DNA from 2 places in the Streptomyces sp. BHT-5-2 genome. Region 1 is predicted to be linked to the other one. Evidence: predicted binding sites of a transcription regulator. Region 1 holds the regulator's gene; the other holds the start of a gene.
The links. The regulator HspR, encoded in region 1, represses chaperone genes until heat shock. The targets are predictions, from matches to a motif close to TTGAGNNNNNNNNNCTCAA.

Region 1 (7,687 bases):
CGGAGAAGGCGAAGATCGAGCTGTCGTCGTCCAGCGAGACGACGATCAACCTGCCCTACATCACGGCGTCCGCCGAGGGCCCGCTGCACCTGGACGAGAAGCTCACCCGCTCGCAGTTCCAGCAGCTGACCGCGGACCTCCTCGACCGCTGCAAGACCCCGTTCCACAACGTCATCAAGGACGCCGGCATCTCGCTGTCCGAGATCGACCACGTGGTCCTGGTCGGCGGCTCGACCCGTATGCCCGCCGTCGCCGAGCTCGTCAAGGAGCTGACCGGCGGCAAGGAGGCCAACAAGGGCGTCAACCCGGACGAGGTCGTCGCCATGGGCGCCAGCCTCCAGGCCGGTGTCCTCAAGGGCGAGGTCAAGGACGTCCTCCTGCTGGACGTCACCCCGCTGTCCCTCGGTATCGAGACCAAGGGCGGCATCATGACCAAGCTGATCGAGCGCAACACCACGATCCCGACCAAGCGCTCGGAGATCTTCACCACGGCCGAGGACAACCAGCCGTCCGTGCAGATCCAGGTCTACCAGGGCGAGCGCGAGATCGCGGCGTACAACAAGAAGCTCGGGATGTTCGAGCTGACCGGTCTGCCGCCGGCCCCGCGCGGCGTCCCGCAGATCGAGGTCTCCTTCGACATCGACGCCAACGGCATCATGCACGTGACCGCCAAGGACCTGGGCACGGGCAAGGAGCAGAAGATGACCGTCACCGGCGGCTCCTCGCTGCCGAAGGACGAGGTCGACCGGATGCGTGAGGAGGCCGAGCGGTACGCGGAGGAGGACCACAAGCGCCGCGAGGCCGCCGAGACCCGCAACCAGGGCGAGCAGCTGGTCTACCAGACCGAGAAGTTCCTCAAGGACAACGAGGACAAGGTGCCCGCCGAGGTCAGGACCGAGGTCGAGACCGCCGTCGGCGAGCTGAAGGAGAAGCTCAAGGGCGAGTCCGCCGAGGGCGACAACACCGCCGAGATCCGCACCGCGTCGGAGAAGGTCGCGGCCGTCTCCCAGAAGCTGGGTCAGGCCATGTACGCCGACGCCCAGGCCGCCCAGGGCGCGGCCGGCGCCGAGGGCGCGCAGGCCGGCGGCCAGCAGGCCAAGGCCGAGGACGACGTCGTCGACGCCGAGATCGTCGACGACGAGAAGCCCAAGGACGCCAAGGGTGGTGCGGCGTGACGGAGGAGACCCCGGGCTTCGAGGAGAAGCCCGACGTCCCTTCCGATGCCGCTCCCGAAGACGCGGCACGGGCCGAGTCCGCCGACAAGGCGGGCTCGGCCCCGGCCGGGGACGTCCACGACGTAGCGCTCCAGGCTCAGCTGGACCAGGTGCGCACCGCGCTCAACGAGCGCACCGCCGACCTCCAGCGGCTCCAGGCGGAGTACCAGAACTACCGCCGCCGGGTGGAGCGCGACCGCGTGACGGTCAAGGAGATCGCGGTCGCCAACCTGCTCTCCGAGCTGCTGCCGGTGCTCGACGACATCGGCCGGGCCCGGGAGCACGGCGAACTGGTCGGCGGCTTCAAGTCGGTCGGGGAGTCGCTGGAGACCGTGGTCGCCAAGCTCGGCCTGCAGCAGTTCGGCAAGGAGGGCGAGCCCTTCGACCCGACGATCCACGAAGCGCTGATGCACTCGTACGCGCCGGACGTCACGGAGACGACATGCGTCGCCGTCCTGCAGCCCGGGTATCGCATCGGTGAGCGCACGATCCGCCCCGCGCGGGTCGCGGTCGCCGAGCCGCAGCCGGGCGCACAGGGCGCCAAGTCCGCCTCCGACGAGGAGGGCAAGGGTGCCAAGGGCGGTAAGGGAGCCAAGGGTGCCAAGGCCGCGGACAAGGAGAACGGTGGCCCGGACGAGGGCTGACGCACGGGCCGACATGGGAACCGCCCGGAAGGAGGGACGTCGGGGATGAGCACCAAGGACTTCGTCGAGAAGGACTACTACAAGGTCCTCGGCGTCCCCAAGGACGCCACCGAGGCGGAGATCAAGAAGGCGTACCGCAAGTTGGCCCGGGAGAACCACCCCGACGCCAACAAGGGCGACGCCAAGGCCGAGGAGCGTTTCAAGGAGATCTCCGAGGCCAACGACGTGCTCGGCGACGCCAAGCGCCGCAAGGAGTACGACGAGGCCCGGGCGCTGTTCGGCAACGGCGGCTTCCGGGCCGGCCCCGGCGGGGGCGGGAGCTTCAACTTCGACCTGGGCGACCTCTTCGGGGGCTCGTCCGGTCAGGGCGGCGGCGCCGGCGGCTTCGGCGGCGGGCTCGGGGACGTCTTCGGCGGCCTGTTCAACCGCGGCGGCGGCACCGGCACCCGTACGCAGCCGCGCCGCGGCCAGGACATCGAGTCCGAGGTGACGCTCAGCTTCACCGAGGCGGTCGACGGGGCCACGGTCCCGCTGCGGATGTCCAGCCAGGCGCCCTGCAAGGCGTGCTCCGGCACCGGCGACAAAAACGGTACGCCTCGGGTCTGCCCGACCTGTGTCGGCACCGGCCAGGTCAGCCGGGGCGCGGGCGGCGGCTTCTCGCTCACCGACCCGTGCGCCGACTGCAAGGGCCGCGGCCTGATCGCCCAGGAGCCCTGCGAGGTCTGCAAGGGCAGCGGGCGCGCGTCCAGCTCCCGCACGATGCAGGTCCGCATCCCCGCGGGCGTCTCGGACGGGCAGCGCATCCGGCTGCGCGGCAAGGGTGCCCCGGGCGAGCACGGCGGCCCGGCCGGCGATCTGTACGTGGTCGTCCATGTGGACGCCCACCCGGTCTTCGGGCGCAAGGGAGACAACCTCACCGTCACGGTGCCGGTCACCTTCCCGGAGGCCGCGCTGGGCGGCGAGATCAAGGTGCCGACGCTGGGCGGTCCGCCGGTCACGCTGAAGCTGCCGGCCGGCACGCCCAACGGACGCACGATGCGGGCCCGCGGCAAGGGCGCGGCCCGCAAGGACGGCACCCGCGGTGATCTGCTGGTCACCATAGAGGTCGTCGTTCCCAAGGACCTCGGCGACAAGGCGAAGGAAGCGCTGGAGTCCTATCGCGAGGCGACCGTGGGCCCCGACCCGCGGGCGGAGCTGTTCCAGGCCGCGAAGGGAGCATGAGATGGACAGCCGGGGCGGGCAGCGTCGTAACCCCTATGAACTGACCGACGAATCGCCGGTGTACGTCATCTCCGTCGCGGCCCAGCTCTCCGGCCTGCACCCGCAGACCCTGCGGCAGTACGACCGTCTGGGCCTGGTCTCGCCCGACCGCACGGCCGGGCGGGGCCGCCGCTACTCCGCCCGCGACATCGAACTGCTGCGTACCGTGCAGCAGTTGTCGCAGGAGGAGGGCATCAACCTCGCCGGCATCAAGCGCATCATCGAGCTGGAGAACCAGGTCGCGGCCCTCCAGCAGCGGGTCGCCGAGCTCCAGGGCGCCCTGGAGGGTGCGGCCAGCGCGATGCGGCAGCGGGAGGCGGCGGTGCACGCCTCCTACCGCCGCGATCTGGTGCCGTATCAGGACGTGCAGCAGACCAGTGCGCTGGTGGTCTGGCGGCCCAAGCGGCCCTCCGAGTGAGGCCGCCTGCGACGTGGCGAAGGGCCGGGGTGGTGTGCCCACCCCGGCCCTTCGCCATGCCGCCGGCGGTCAGCAGCCGTTGTACCCCGCCGTCGGCATCGACAGCCGCCGGTGCACATGCGACTTCATCGCCAGGGTGTAGACCGGCTCGTCCAGGTCGGCGGTCTCCAGCCGGACCCCCGCCGCCGCGCACCGCGCGCCGAACTCCTCGGCGCCGTCGATGGCGTACTCCAGCGCCCGCCGGTTGGGCGTGACGAACACGTCGACCAGGCCCTCTTCGACGTCGCGCCACAGTGCGCCGTGGTCGGCGCGCAGCTGGTGCAGGCTGAGCTGGCAGGTCAGGCGGTAGTCACGGGCCGCCGCCCACTGTTTGCACATGGCGTGCTGGCTGCGGTCGTCGACCAGGAACGGATCCTCGTCCAGCTCGGACAGCGGCATCAGGCAGGCGATCGCCGTCACTCGGACCGAGTTCATCGTGCCCTCCGGGGCGTGGCGACTGTGGGGGCGACGATACCCCCGCCGGGGGCCCGGGGTGGAGGGGCGACGCCGGGCGGCGATGCATATCCGCAGGCGTGGCAGATCTTCCAGCCGTCCTGGTTCACGGCCAACTGGCCGCCGCACCGGGGGCAGTTCTCCGCGGACGGCCGGGGGCGGACCGTTCGCCTGCGGGGGCGGCGGCGCGGAACGGTCGTGGTGGTGCTGCCCAATGCCGACGCCATGCGGCCTCCAGCTGCCGTCTTTTTGCCCGGGACAGGTCCGTTGCCGCTCATCGTTGCACGGAGGTGTTCGGTTCCTGTCGTTCCTGAGTACCAGGTGGGCGCGCGGCGGCGGATCCATGGCGTCCGGTTTCGGCCAGGTCCGGACCTGGCCGCGGGCGGCCTCAGGCCCGGCCGAGCGCCCTGGTCACCGCGATCTCGATCATGACGCGGTCGGGGTTGGGCTCCGGGGTCCGGCCGTACCGCTCGGCGTACCGGCGCACCGCGTCGGCCACCGTCACCGCGTCCGTCCGCACTCGGGCGACGCCCTCCAGGGTCGCCCAGCGGCCGCGGTCCACCTGGCAGACCGCCACCCGCGCCCCGTCGGCGCCGGCCGCGAGGATGTTCCTGACCTTGGTGCTGTCCTTGCGCGTGATGATCCGCGCGATCCGCTGCCCGGCGTCGTAGGTCACGCCGACCGGGACGACGTGCGGGGTGCCGTTCGCCCGCAGCGTCGTGAGGGTCGGCATCTGGTACTCGCCCCAGAAGGCGAGGTACTCGGGGGACAGCGCGCTCAGGTCGTGGGCCATGGGGGCCAGGGTAGTGGGGGGCCGGGGCGGGCGGCCCCCGGCCGGTCACACGAAGTCGGCCGTCTCCAGGTCGAAGGAGAAGGGGGCGGGGAGGGGGAGGGGGTCGCCGAAGGGGGCGGAGTGGGTGGTGAGGTAGTCGTCGCCCTTCGGTTCGCTGAAGAGCGTGACCACGGACTTGCCGCGGTCGACGAGCAGATAGAGCGGAATGGCGGCACGTGCGTAGGCGTGGCGCTTGGCGACGCGGTCGTTGCGGGGCTTGCTCGACGTCACCTCGACGACCATGGCGACGCCGTCACTGGGCATCCATGGCTCCGCACCCCGGAAGAGGCGCAACGCGTATGGGGCGATGGTGGCGTCGGGGATCACATGGTCCGCGGGCTGGTCCTCCACGTTGGCAAGGACGAGTCCCTTGTAGCCCGAGATCTGCATGTCGGTTGCGGACCTTCGCGTCACCTGCCTGCCGATGATGCTCAGGTAGTCCTCGTGATCGCCATCCGTGGGTGGTGTCACCACGATCTCCCCCTCGACGAGCTCGACCCGGAACCCCTCAGGGGTGTCCAGGCTGAGAAAGAAGTCCAGGAGGGTTTCCTTGTCCGTGGCCAACGGCTCGTGTGCCATAGCCGTCATGCTGCACCTCCTTGTGGTCGAAGGCCAGTGTCATGGGCCGCCGCCTGCGGAAAGAGGCCGATGGTCGGATCTTCACTCGTAAGCGTGAGCGAATGCCTTGAGTGGAATAGACTCAACTTATCGCACGTTGGCAACGTCAGGATTGGATAGGGAAGCGCGCCGGGCGCCGGACGCACGAGGACACGAGGAGGACCAGGCAGACGTGGACGCCGAGCTGACGAACAAGAGCCGGGAGGCGCTGAGCGCCGCCAGTGAGCGGGCGGTCGCCGCCGGGCACGCGGACATGACGTCCGCGCATCTGCTGCTCGCGCTGCTCGCCGGGCAGGACAACGAGAACGTCATGGACCTGCTGGTGGCCGTCGAGGCGGACGCCGCCCAGCTGCGCTCGGGCGCCGAGCGGCAGCTCGCCGGGCTGCCCAGCGTCCAGGGCTCGACCGTGGCCCCGCCGCAGCCGGACCGCGAGCTGCTCGCCGTCATCGCCGACGCCGCGCAGCGCGCCAAGGAGCTGGGCGACGCCTACATCTCCACCGAGCATCTGCTCGTCGGGATCGCCGCCAAGGGCGGCCGCACCGGTGAGCTGCTGGAGCAGCAGGGCGCCACCGCCAAGAAGCTGCTGGCCGCCTTCGAGGCGAGCCGCGGCACGCAGCGGGTGACCAACCCGGACCCGGAGGGCACGTACAAGGCGCTGGAGAAGTTCGGCACGGACTTCACCGCGGCGGCCCGCGAGGGCAAGCTCGACCCGGTCATCGGCCGGGACCAGGAGATCCGCCGGGTGGTGCAGGTGCTCTCCCGCCGTACCAAGAACAACCCGGTGCTGATCGGCGAGCCGGGCGTCGGCAAGACCGCCGTCGTCGAGGGGCTGGCTCAGCGGATCGTCAAGGGCGACGTCCCCGAGTCGCTGCGCGACAAGCGGCTGGTCGCCCTCGACCTGGGCGCGATGGTCGCCGGCGCGAAGTACCGCGGCGAGTTCGAGGAGCGGCTGAAGACCGTCCTGGCCGAGATCAAGGCCAGCGACGGCCAGGTCATCACGTTCATCGACGAGCTGCACACCGTCGTCGGCGCGGGCGCCGGCGGCGACTCGGCCATGGACGCGGGCAACATGCTCAAGCCGATGCTGGCCCGCGGCGAGCTGCGGATGGTCGGCGCGACCACCCTCGACGAGTACCGCGAGCGGATCGAGAAGGACCCGGCGCTGGAGCGGCGCTTCCAGCAGGTGCTGGTCGCCGAGCCGACCGTCGAGGACACGGTGGCGATCCTGCGCGGCCTCAAGGGGCGCTACGAGGCGCACCACAAGGTCCAGATCGCCGACTCCGCGCTGGTCGCCGCGGCCACCCTCTCCGACCGCTACATCACCTCCCGCTTCCTCCCCGACAAGGCCATCGACCTGGTCGACGAGGCCGCCTCCCGGCTCCGGATGGAGATCGACTCCTCCCCCGTCGAGATCGACGAACTCCAGCGCGCCGTGGACCGCCTGAAGATGGAGGAGCTGGCGCTGCGCAACGAGACCGACGCCGGCTCGGTGGCGCGGCTGGAGAAGCTGCGCAAGGACCTCGCCGACAAGGAGGAGGAGCTGCGCGGCCTGACCGCCCGCTGGGAGAAGGAGAAGCAGAGCCTCAACCGCGTCGGCGAGCTCAAGGAGCGCCTCGACGACCTGCGCGGCCAGGCCGAGCGCGCCCAGCGCGACGGCGACTTCGACACCGCCTCCAAGCTGCTGTACGGCGAGATCCCGTCCCTGGAGCGGGAGCTGGCGGAGGCCGCCCGGGCGGAGGCCGAGCAGGAGGCGGCCAAGGGCGCCGGCGCCGGCGCCGGCAAGGAGTCGATGGTCAAGGAGGAGGTCGGCCCCGACGACATCGCGGACGTGGTCGGCTCCTGGACGGGCATCCCGGCCGGGCGCCTGCTGGAGGGCGAGACCCAGAAGCTGCTGCGCATGGAGGAGGAGCTCGGCAGGCGGCTGATCGGCCAGACCGAGGCGGTCCGCGCGGTCTCCGACGCGGTGCGCCGCACCCGCGCCGGCATCGCCGACCCGGACCGGCCCACCGGCTCGTTCCTCTTCCTCGGCCCGACCGGCGTCGGCAAGACCGAGCTGGCCAAGGCGCTGGCGGACTTCCTCTTCGACGACGAGCGGGCGATGGTCCGGATCGACATGTCGGAGTACGGCGAGAAGCACAGCGTGGCCCGGCTGGTGGGCGCGCCCCCCGGCTACGTCGGCTACGAGGAGGGCGGCCAGCTCACCGAGGCG
Region 2 (7,687 bases), 1.5 Mb from region 1:
CGGCCGGGCTGGTGAACTGGATGAAGGACTGGTTCGCCACCTACAAGGCGCGCACCGGCCGGGACGCCGTCGTCTACACCTCCACCAGCTGGTGGAAGCAGTGCACCGGCAACTCCGGCGCGTTCGGCGCGATCAACCCGCTGTGGGTCCCGCGCTACGGCTCGTCGGTCGGTGAACTCCCGGGCGGCTGGGGCTTCCACACCATCTGGCAGTACACCTCGACCGGTGCGACGGTCGGCGACCACAACCGGTTCAACGGGGCCTACGACCGGCTCCAGGCGCTGGCCAACGGCTGACGCGCCCGGAGGCCGGCCCGGGTCTCCCCCGGGCCGGCCTCCGCGGTCCGCGCCCCGTCCGCGCCGTCCTCGCCGCGCCTACGCCGCTACCGGGAACTCGGGCCGCTGCCCGTTCGCGGCCGGCGTCAGGGCCAGCTCCAGCACCTGCCGGACGTCCGCCACCGGGTGCACCTCCAGCGCTTCGAGGACCTCGGCCGGGACGTCGTCCAGATCCGGTTCGTTGCGCTTGGGGATGATCACGGTGGTGATGCCGGCCCGGTGCGCGGCCAGCAGCTTCTGCTTGACGCCGCCGATCGGCAGCACCCGGCCGGTGAGCGAGACCTCGCCCGTCATCGCGACGTCCGGGCGGACCTGGCGGCCCGACAACAGCGAGGCCAGCGCGGTGGTCATCGTGATGCCCGCGCTCGGGCCGTCCTTGGGGACGGCGCCGGCCGGGATGTGCAGATGGACGCCGCGCTCCTTCAGGTCGCCCACCGGGAGCTCCAGTTCGGCGCCGTGCGAGCGCAGGAAGGACAGCGCGATGTGCGCCGACTCCTTCATCACGTCGCCCAGCTGGCCGGTCAGCCGCAGACCGGAGGCGCCGGTCTCGGGGTCGGCCAGCGACGCCTCGATGTAGAGCACGTCGCCGCCGGCGCCGGTGACCGCGAGACCGGTGACGACGCCGGGCACCGCGGTCCGCCGCTCGGCCGGGTCCTGGGCGGACTCCGGGGTGTGGCGCGGGCGCCCGATGAGCGGGCGCAGCGCGTCCGCGCCGAGGGTGAACGGCAGCTCCTGCTCGCCCAGTTCGTGCCGGGCGGCCACCTTGCGCAGCAGCCTGGCGATCGCGCGCTCCAGATTCCGCACGCCCGCCTCGCGGGTGTACTCGCCGGCCAGTCGGCGCAGCGCGTCGTCGGTCACGGTCACCTCGTCGGGCGCGAGTCCGGCCCGCTCCAGCTGACGCGGCACCAGGTGGTCCCGGGCGATGACGATCTTCTCGTCCTCGGTGTAGCCGTCCAGCCGGACCAGTTCCATCCGGTCCAGCAGCGGCTCCGGGATGGCCTCCAGGACGTTGGCGGTGGCCAGGAACACCACGTCGGAGAGGTCCAGTTCGACCTCCAGGTAGTGGTCCCGGAAGGTGTGGTTCTGCGCCGGGTCCAGCACCTCCAGGAGGGCGGCGGCCGGGTCGCCCCGGTAGTCGGAGCCCACCTTGTCGATCTCGTCGAGGAGGACGACCGGGTTCATCGAGCCGGCCTCCTTGACGGCCCGCACGATCCGGCCGGGGAGCGCGCCGACGTAGGTGCGCCGGTGGCCGCGGATCTCCGCCTCGTCCCGGACGCCGCCCAGGGCGACCCGCACGAACTTCCGCCCCATGGCCCGCGCCACGGACTCCCCCAGCGACGTCTTGCCGACGCCCGGCGGCCCGACGAGCGCCAGCACGGCCCCGCCCGCCCGTCGCCCGTCGACGGGTCCCGGCCCGCGCTCCGAGCGCCGCTTGCGCACGGCCAGGTACTCGGTGATCCGTTCCTTGACGTCCTCCAGGCCCGCGTGGTCGGCGTCCAGGACCTCCTTGGCGCCGGCGATGTCGTAGGCGTCCTCGGTGCGTTCGTTCCAGGGGAGTTCCAGGACGGTGTCGAGCCAGGTGCGGATCCAGCTGCCCTCGGGGTTCTGGTCGCCGGCCCGCTCCAGCTTGTCGACCTCCTTCAGAGCCGCCTCGCGGACCTTCTCCGGCAGGTCTGCGGCCTCCACGCGGGCGCGGTAGTCGTCGGGCTCCCCGGCTGCGTTCCCGGCGTTCTCGCCGTTCAGCTGGCGCAGCTCCTTGCGGACGGCCTCCAGCTGACGGCGCAGCAGGAACTCTCGCTGCTGCTTCTCGACGCCCTCCTGGACGTCCTTGGCGATGGACTCGGCGACGTCCTGTTCGGCGAGGTGGGAGCGGAGCACTTCGGTGGCGTACTTCAGGCGGGCGACCGGCTCGGCGGTCTCCAGCAGCTGGAGCTTCTGCTCGCCGGTCAGGAACGGCAGGTACCCGGTGTTGTCGGCGAGTGCGGGGACGTCGTCGATGCCGGTGACGCGGTCCACGACCTGCCAGGCGCCGCGCTTGCGCAGCCAGCTGGTGGCCAGCGCCTTGTACTCGGTGACGAGTTCGGTGACGGCTCCGGGGAGGGGGTCGGGGACCTTCTCCTCGACGATGGCCCCCTCCACCCAGAGCGCGGCGCCCGGGCCGGTGGTGCCGGCGCCGATCCGGACCCGGCCCAGGCCCCGGATGAGGGCTCCCGGATCGCCGTCGGACAGCCGTCCCACCTGCTCGATCCGCCCGAGCGTGCCGATCGCCGCGTACGTCCCGTCGATCCGCGGGACCAGCAGCACCCGGGGCTTGCCGCCCGAGGGGGCGGCGGCCTGGGCGGCCTCCACCGCGGCGCGCACCTCGGCGTCGGACAGGTCCAGGGGCACCACCATGCCGGGCAGGACGACCTCGTCGTCGAGGGGCAGCACGGGCAGGGTGAGCGAGGTGGACTCCGTCGACCGAGCAGACTCAGCAGTCATGATCTCCCCTTCGGCAAGCAAGTTGAGCTTTACCCACTCAATGCTGAGGGTCCCGCCATTGTTCCCCGAGGCGCGTTCGCTCTGAGCGATCAGCCGCGGGCAACTCGGTTGCGCAGCAAGGGGCGTGGCGCGCGAGGCACGGGCGCGGGGCGCGGGGCGTGGGCCCCGGCCGGAGGGGAGGGCCGGCGCTACCAGTGGCCGGGGCGGCGCAGACCGCGCGGCAGCCTGGTGGCCGCGTCGCCCCGGGCGGCGTTCACCTGGGCCTGCGTCAGGAAGATGCTGCCGGTGAGGTCGGCGCCGCGCAGATCGGCGTCCCGGAGGTCGGCGCCGATCATGTCCGCGGACCGCAGGTCGGCGCCCCGGAGGTCGGCGGCGATGAGATACGCCCCGCGCAGGTTCGCGCCCTTCAGGTCCGCGCCCTTGAGGCGCGCGCCCATCAGGTCCGCGCCGCGCCGCTCCTTCTTCCGGCCCGGGACCTTCGCCCGGACCAGCTCACTGACCCGCAGCAGCAGGACGTTGACCGCACCGCGGTGGGCGGCCACGTCCAGCGCGGCCAGTTCCTCGGCGGTGCCCAGGGTCAGCCGCTCGGTCCTCTCCAGGAGGGCACGCAACTCGTCGCGCACCGGGCGGGCGGGGGGCAGCGCGACCGCCTCGGTCAGGTACCAGAGCAGTTCGTGGAGCTGGCGCATCACGGCGAACGCGTCGAACATCGGCCGGGCGGTCTCCGGCGCGCTCCGCCAGTCCGTCCCCCCGAAGGTGACCTGGGAGACCTTCTGCCCGGCGCCGAAGCACTCGAAGACGGTGCAGCCGGAGAAGCCGCGCTGCCGCAGGTCCCGGTGGACGCCGCAGCGGAAGTCGTCCTGGAGGTTCGGGCAGGGCCGCCCGGCCTCCTTGTCCAGGGCGAAGTCCGCCGACCGCGCGAACGGCAGCGCCACACAGCACAGCCCGAAGCAGTTCCCGCAGTCGGAGAGCAGCGGGAGCCGGGCGGCGTCCGGGCCGTCCGGGCTCTGCGGCGGGGCGGACGGGCGGTCCTCGGCGGGTCGGCGGCGCTCGTGCGACACGGTTCTTCTCTGCTCCTGCGGCCGGCGGGCCCCTTCGTCACGACACCCGCGAAGGCCCCATTCTCCGCGATCGCAGCCCGGCAGGTCGTCCGGCACATCGTCCGGGCGCCCCGGCAGCGGCGACACGGAGCGCCCCCGTGGGCCGGGGGCCGCATCCCCTCGCCCCTAGGGCGGGTCGTCGAACTCCCGTCGTCCGCCCGGGGGGCGGGAGTTTGACGACCCGCCCTAGGGCACCCGCGCCGCCCGCAGCGCCGGGTGGCCCAGGTCGCCCGGCAGTGGCGCGGGCCCGGTGCGCTGCCGCCACCAGTAGTGGAGCAGTGGCCAGGCGGCGACGCCCAGGGCGAGTGAGAGCAGATGGCCCCAGTCGGTCATCGGGTCCACGTAGTCGAGCAGGCCGCTCAGCGCCTGGAAGCCGCCCACCGCCAGCAGCGGCCAGCGCCCCCAGGCGGGCAGCAGCCCGGCGAGCGCCCCGATGCAGGTCATCACGCCGAAGCTGATGCCGTAGTCGAGGCGGTGCAGCGAGCTCTCCGGCAGTTCCCCGGCGGCGACCGAGAAGGCGACCGGCACCTCGGTCGCCAGGGTGGCCAGCGCGTGCCCGCCGAAGAAGACCGTCGCGGTGCGCACCCCGCCGATCCGCCGCTCCAGGGCGGTCAGCACGAAGAGGAAGGCGACGGCGAAGCCCGAGGCGAGTCCGCCGGCGCTCCACAGGGCGCTGGCGATCAGCACCGGCAGCGGTGCCTGGGTGAGGTGCACCACGTCCGTACTGGAGCCCTGGAGCAGCGCGGACACCACGGAGGGGTCGCCGTGCTCCGCGTAGAGCGAGGTGCCCACGAGCAGCAGTGCGTAACAGAAGGTGAAGGGGGTGCCGGTGGGGGTGGGGAGCAGCCGCCGGAGGCGGGGGCCCGCGGCGCGGCGGCCGGCCGGGGCGACCGATGCGGGCGGCTCGACCGGTTCGGCCGCGGCGACCGGGGCGGCGGCCGCGGCCGCGCCCCCGCGCTGCCGGGGCACCCCGGGCAGCAGCACCGGAGCGCCCTCGCCGCCCACGCCCTCCGAGGCCGGCGCGCCGCCGGCCACCTCCACCGCACTCGCCATCCCCGGTCCCTTCCGCCACCCGCGCACCGTCCGCGGTCCACTTTGCACGGCCAACCCATGAGTCAGCTGTGTGAGTGATATCCCTCACAGCCCTCAACCTCCGTGCGATGCGCCGCGTCGGCGTGGCGGCCGCCGCGCGCCCCGGTGCAGGCACCGGCTCCACCGGAGCGGCTGTCGCCGCGCGCACTGATGCTCCCCCGCCCGCCGACCGTTGGACCGAGCCGCCCGGCGTTGGCCAAGATGGCCGCATGGCTCCCGTTCACCCCTGGCTTCCGGCCGCCGGCGACGAGCCGGCCGTACACACCCTCGACCGCCGCGAGGGCCCCTACGGAGAGGTGGTGCTGCGACGGCGGGGCCCAGCCGCCGAAAACCCCAACGCCCTTACGGGGCACGGGGAAAGCGGCCCGGTGTACGAGATCATCGCCAACGGCTGCTTCCTCATGGACACCTCCGACGGCCGCTCCGAACGGCTGCTGGTGGACGCCGCGCTGGCGGCCCTGCCACCGGACCGCGCGGCCCCCTCGGTGCTGATCGGCGGACTGGGCGTGGGCTTCTCGCTGGCCCGGGCCGCAGCCGAGCCGCGCTGGGGCCGGATCACCGTCGTGGAGCGGGAGTCGGCGGTGATCGACTGGCACCGCACCGGCCCGCTGGCGGCGCTGTCGGGGGGCGCGCTGGCCGATCCGCGCACCGAGATCCGGCACGCCGACCTGGTCGCGCACCTGCGCCCGGAACGCGGCCGAGCCGGCCAACTCGCCTACGACGCCCTGTGCCTGGACATCGACAACGGCCCCGACTGGACCGTCACCAAGGACAACGACAGCCTGTACTCCCCCGCCGGACTGGCCGCCTGCCGGGACCGCCTGACCCCCGGCGGAGTGCTCGCCGTGTGGTCGGCACAGCCGTCGCGGGACTTCGAACGGGCGCTGGGAAATGCCGGTTTCGAGGGTGTACGGACCGAAGAGATCCCCGTTGCCCGAGGAGTCCCGGACGTCGTCCACCTGGCGCTCCGGTCCGCGTAGGGCGCGTAGCCGACTGTCACATCATGCCCTTACGCTGCTGCCCAGCAAGACGCGACCACGCAGGGCACATGCAGGGGCGGGCGATGGACCAGACTCAGACAACCCAGGGCGGCACCACCGCGGCCACGCCGGGCGCCCAGCGCCGGGTCCTGGTCGTGGAGGACGATCCGACGATCGTCGAAGCCATCGCGGCCCGGCTGCGCGCCGAGGGCTTCCAGGTGCAGACGGCCACCGACGGCCCGGCCGCGGTCGACACCGCCGAGGCGTGGCAGCCCGACCTGCTCGTCCTGGACGTGATGCTGCCGGGCTTCGACGGCCTGGAGGTGTGCCGCCGGGTGCAGGCGCAGCGCCCGGTGCCGGTGATGATGCTCACCGCACGCGACGACGAGACCGACATGCTGGTCGGCCTCGGCGTCGGCGCCGACGACTACATGACCAAGCCGTTCTCCATGCGGGAGCTGGCCGCCCGGGTGCACGTCCTGCTGCGCCGGGTCGAGCGGGCCGCGCTGGCCGCGCACACCCCGCGCAGCGGCATCCTGCGGCTGGGCGAGCTGGAGATCGACCACGCCCAGCGCCGGGTCCGGGTGCGCGGCGCCGACGTCCACCTGACGCCGACCGAGTTCGACCTGCTGGTCTGCCTGGCGAACACCCCGCGCGCGGTGCTCTCCCGCGAGCAGCTGCTGGCCGAGGTCTGGGACTGGGCGGACGCCTCGGGCACGCGGACGGTCGACAGCCACATCAAGGCGCTGCGCCGCAAGATCGGTGCCGAGCGGATCCGCACCGTCCACGGCGTCGGCTACGCCCTGGAGACCCCGCCCGCATGACCGGCGGGTGGCGGCCGCGGGCGCGGGCCCTGTGGGACCGGGTCTGGGAGGCGCTGCGGCCGCTGGACCCGTACCGCTCGGTCAAGGCGGCGCTCGGCGCGCTGGTGATCGTGTCGGTGATCATCACCACACTGCTGGTGTTCGTGGCGATGCACTCGGCCACCGAGCTGCGGGTGATCACGGTCTTCTCGATCATCGCCTCGCTGCTGATCACCCAGTTCGTGGCGACCGGCCTGACCGCCCCGCTCGGTGAGATGACGGACGTGACCCGGTCCATGGCGCACGGCGACTACACCCGCCGGGTGCGCGCGGACCGCCGCGACGAGTTCGGCGACCTCGCCGACGCCTTCAACCGCATGGCCGCCGACCTGGAGGCGGTGGACACCCACCGCAAGGAACTGGTCGCCAACGTCTCGCACGAGCTGCGCACCCCCATCGCGGCGCTGCGCGCGGTGCTGGAGAACGTCGTCGACGGGGTCTGCGAGCCCGACTCCGACACCATGCGGACGGCACTGAAGCAGACCGAGCGGCTGGGCCGGCTGGTGGAGCACCTGCTGGACCTCTCCCGGCTGGACAACGGCGTGGTGCCGCTGCACACCCGCCGCTTCGAGGTCTGGCCCTACCTCTCGGGGGTGCTCAAGGAGGCCAACATGAGCCGCGGCGCCGCCACCCTCTCCGGGCTCGCCGGCTCGGGCACCCACACCCGTACGGACGTCCATCTCCACCTCGACGTCTCCCCGCCGGAGCTGACCGCGTACGCCGACGCCGAGCGGCTGCACCAGGTCGTGGCCAATCTCATCGACAACGCGATCAAGCACAGTCCGCGGCACGGCCGGGTCACGGTCCGGGCCCGCCGCGGCGACGGGCCCGAGGGC

Region 2: a site for HspR is predicted at 2,839-2,857, ahead of lon (endopeptidase La). Genes of this name have one in related genera too.

Annotation. Positions count from the first base shown of each region.
Region 1 covers NZ_CP081496.1:1,310,773-1,318,459, reverse strand. Annotated here, with positions in the region: gene dnaK (molecular chaperone DnaK) at 1-1,175, shown strand, start outside; gene grpE (nucleotide exchange factor GrpE) at 1,172-1,858, shown strand; gene dnaJ (molecular chaperone DnaJ) at 1,904-3,079, shown strand; gene K2224_RS05710 (heat shock protein transcriptional repressor HspR) at 3,081-3,536, shown strand; gene K2224_RS05705 (hypothetical protein) at 3,606-4,010, opposite strand; gene K2224_RS05700 (pyridoxamine 5'-phosphate oxidase family protein) at 4,417-4,821, opposite strand; gene K2224_RS05695 (Uma2 family endonuclease) at 4,867-5,448, opposite strand; gene clpB (ATP-dependent chaperone ClpB) at 5,651-7,687, shown strand, end outside.
Region 2 covers NZ_CP081496.1:2,821,316-2,829,002, reverse strand. Annotated here, with positions in the region: gene K2224_RS12610 (lysozyme) at 1-296, shown strand, start outside; gene lon (endopeptidase La) at 375-2,816, opposite strand; gene K2224_RS12600 (pentapeptide repeat-containing protein) at 3,005-3,877, opposite strand; gene K2224_RS12595 (rhomboid-like protein) at 4,103-4,969, opposite strand; gene K2224_RS12590 (spermidine synthase) at 5,218-5,988, shown strand; gene K2224_RS12585 (response regulator transcription factor) at 6,072-6,812, shown strand; gene K2224_RS12580 (ATP-binding protein) at 6,809-7,687, shown strand, end outside.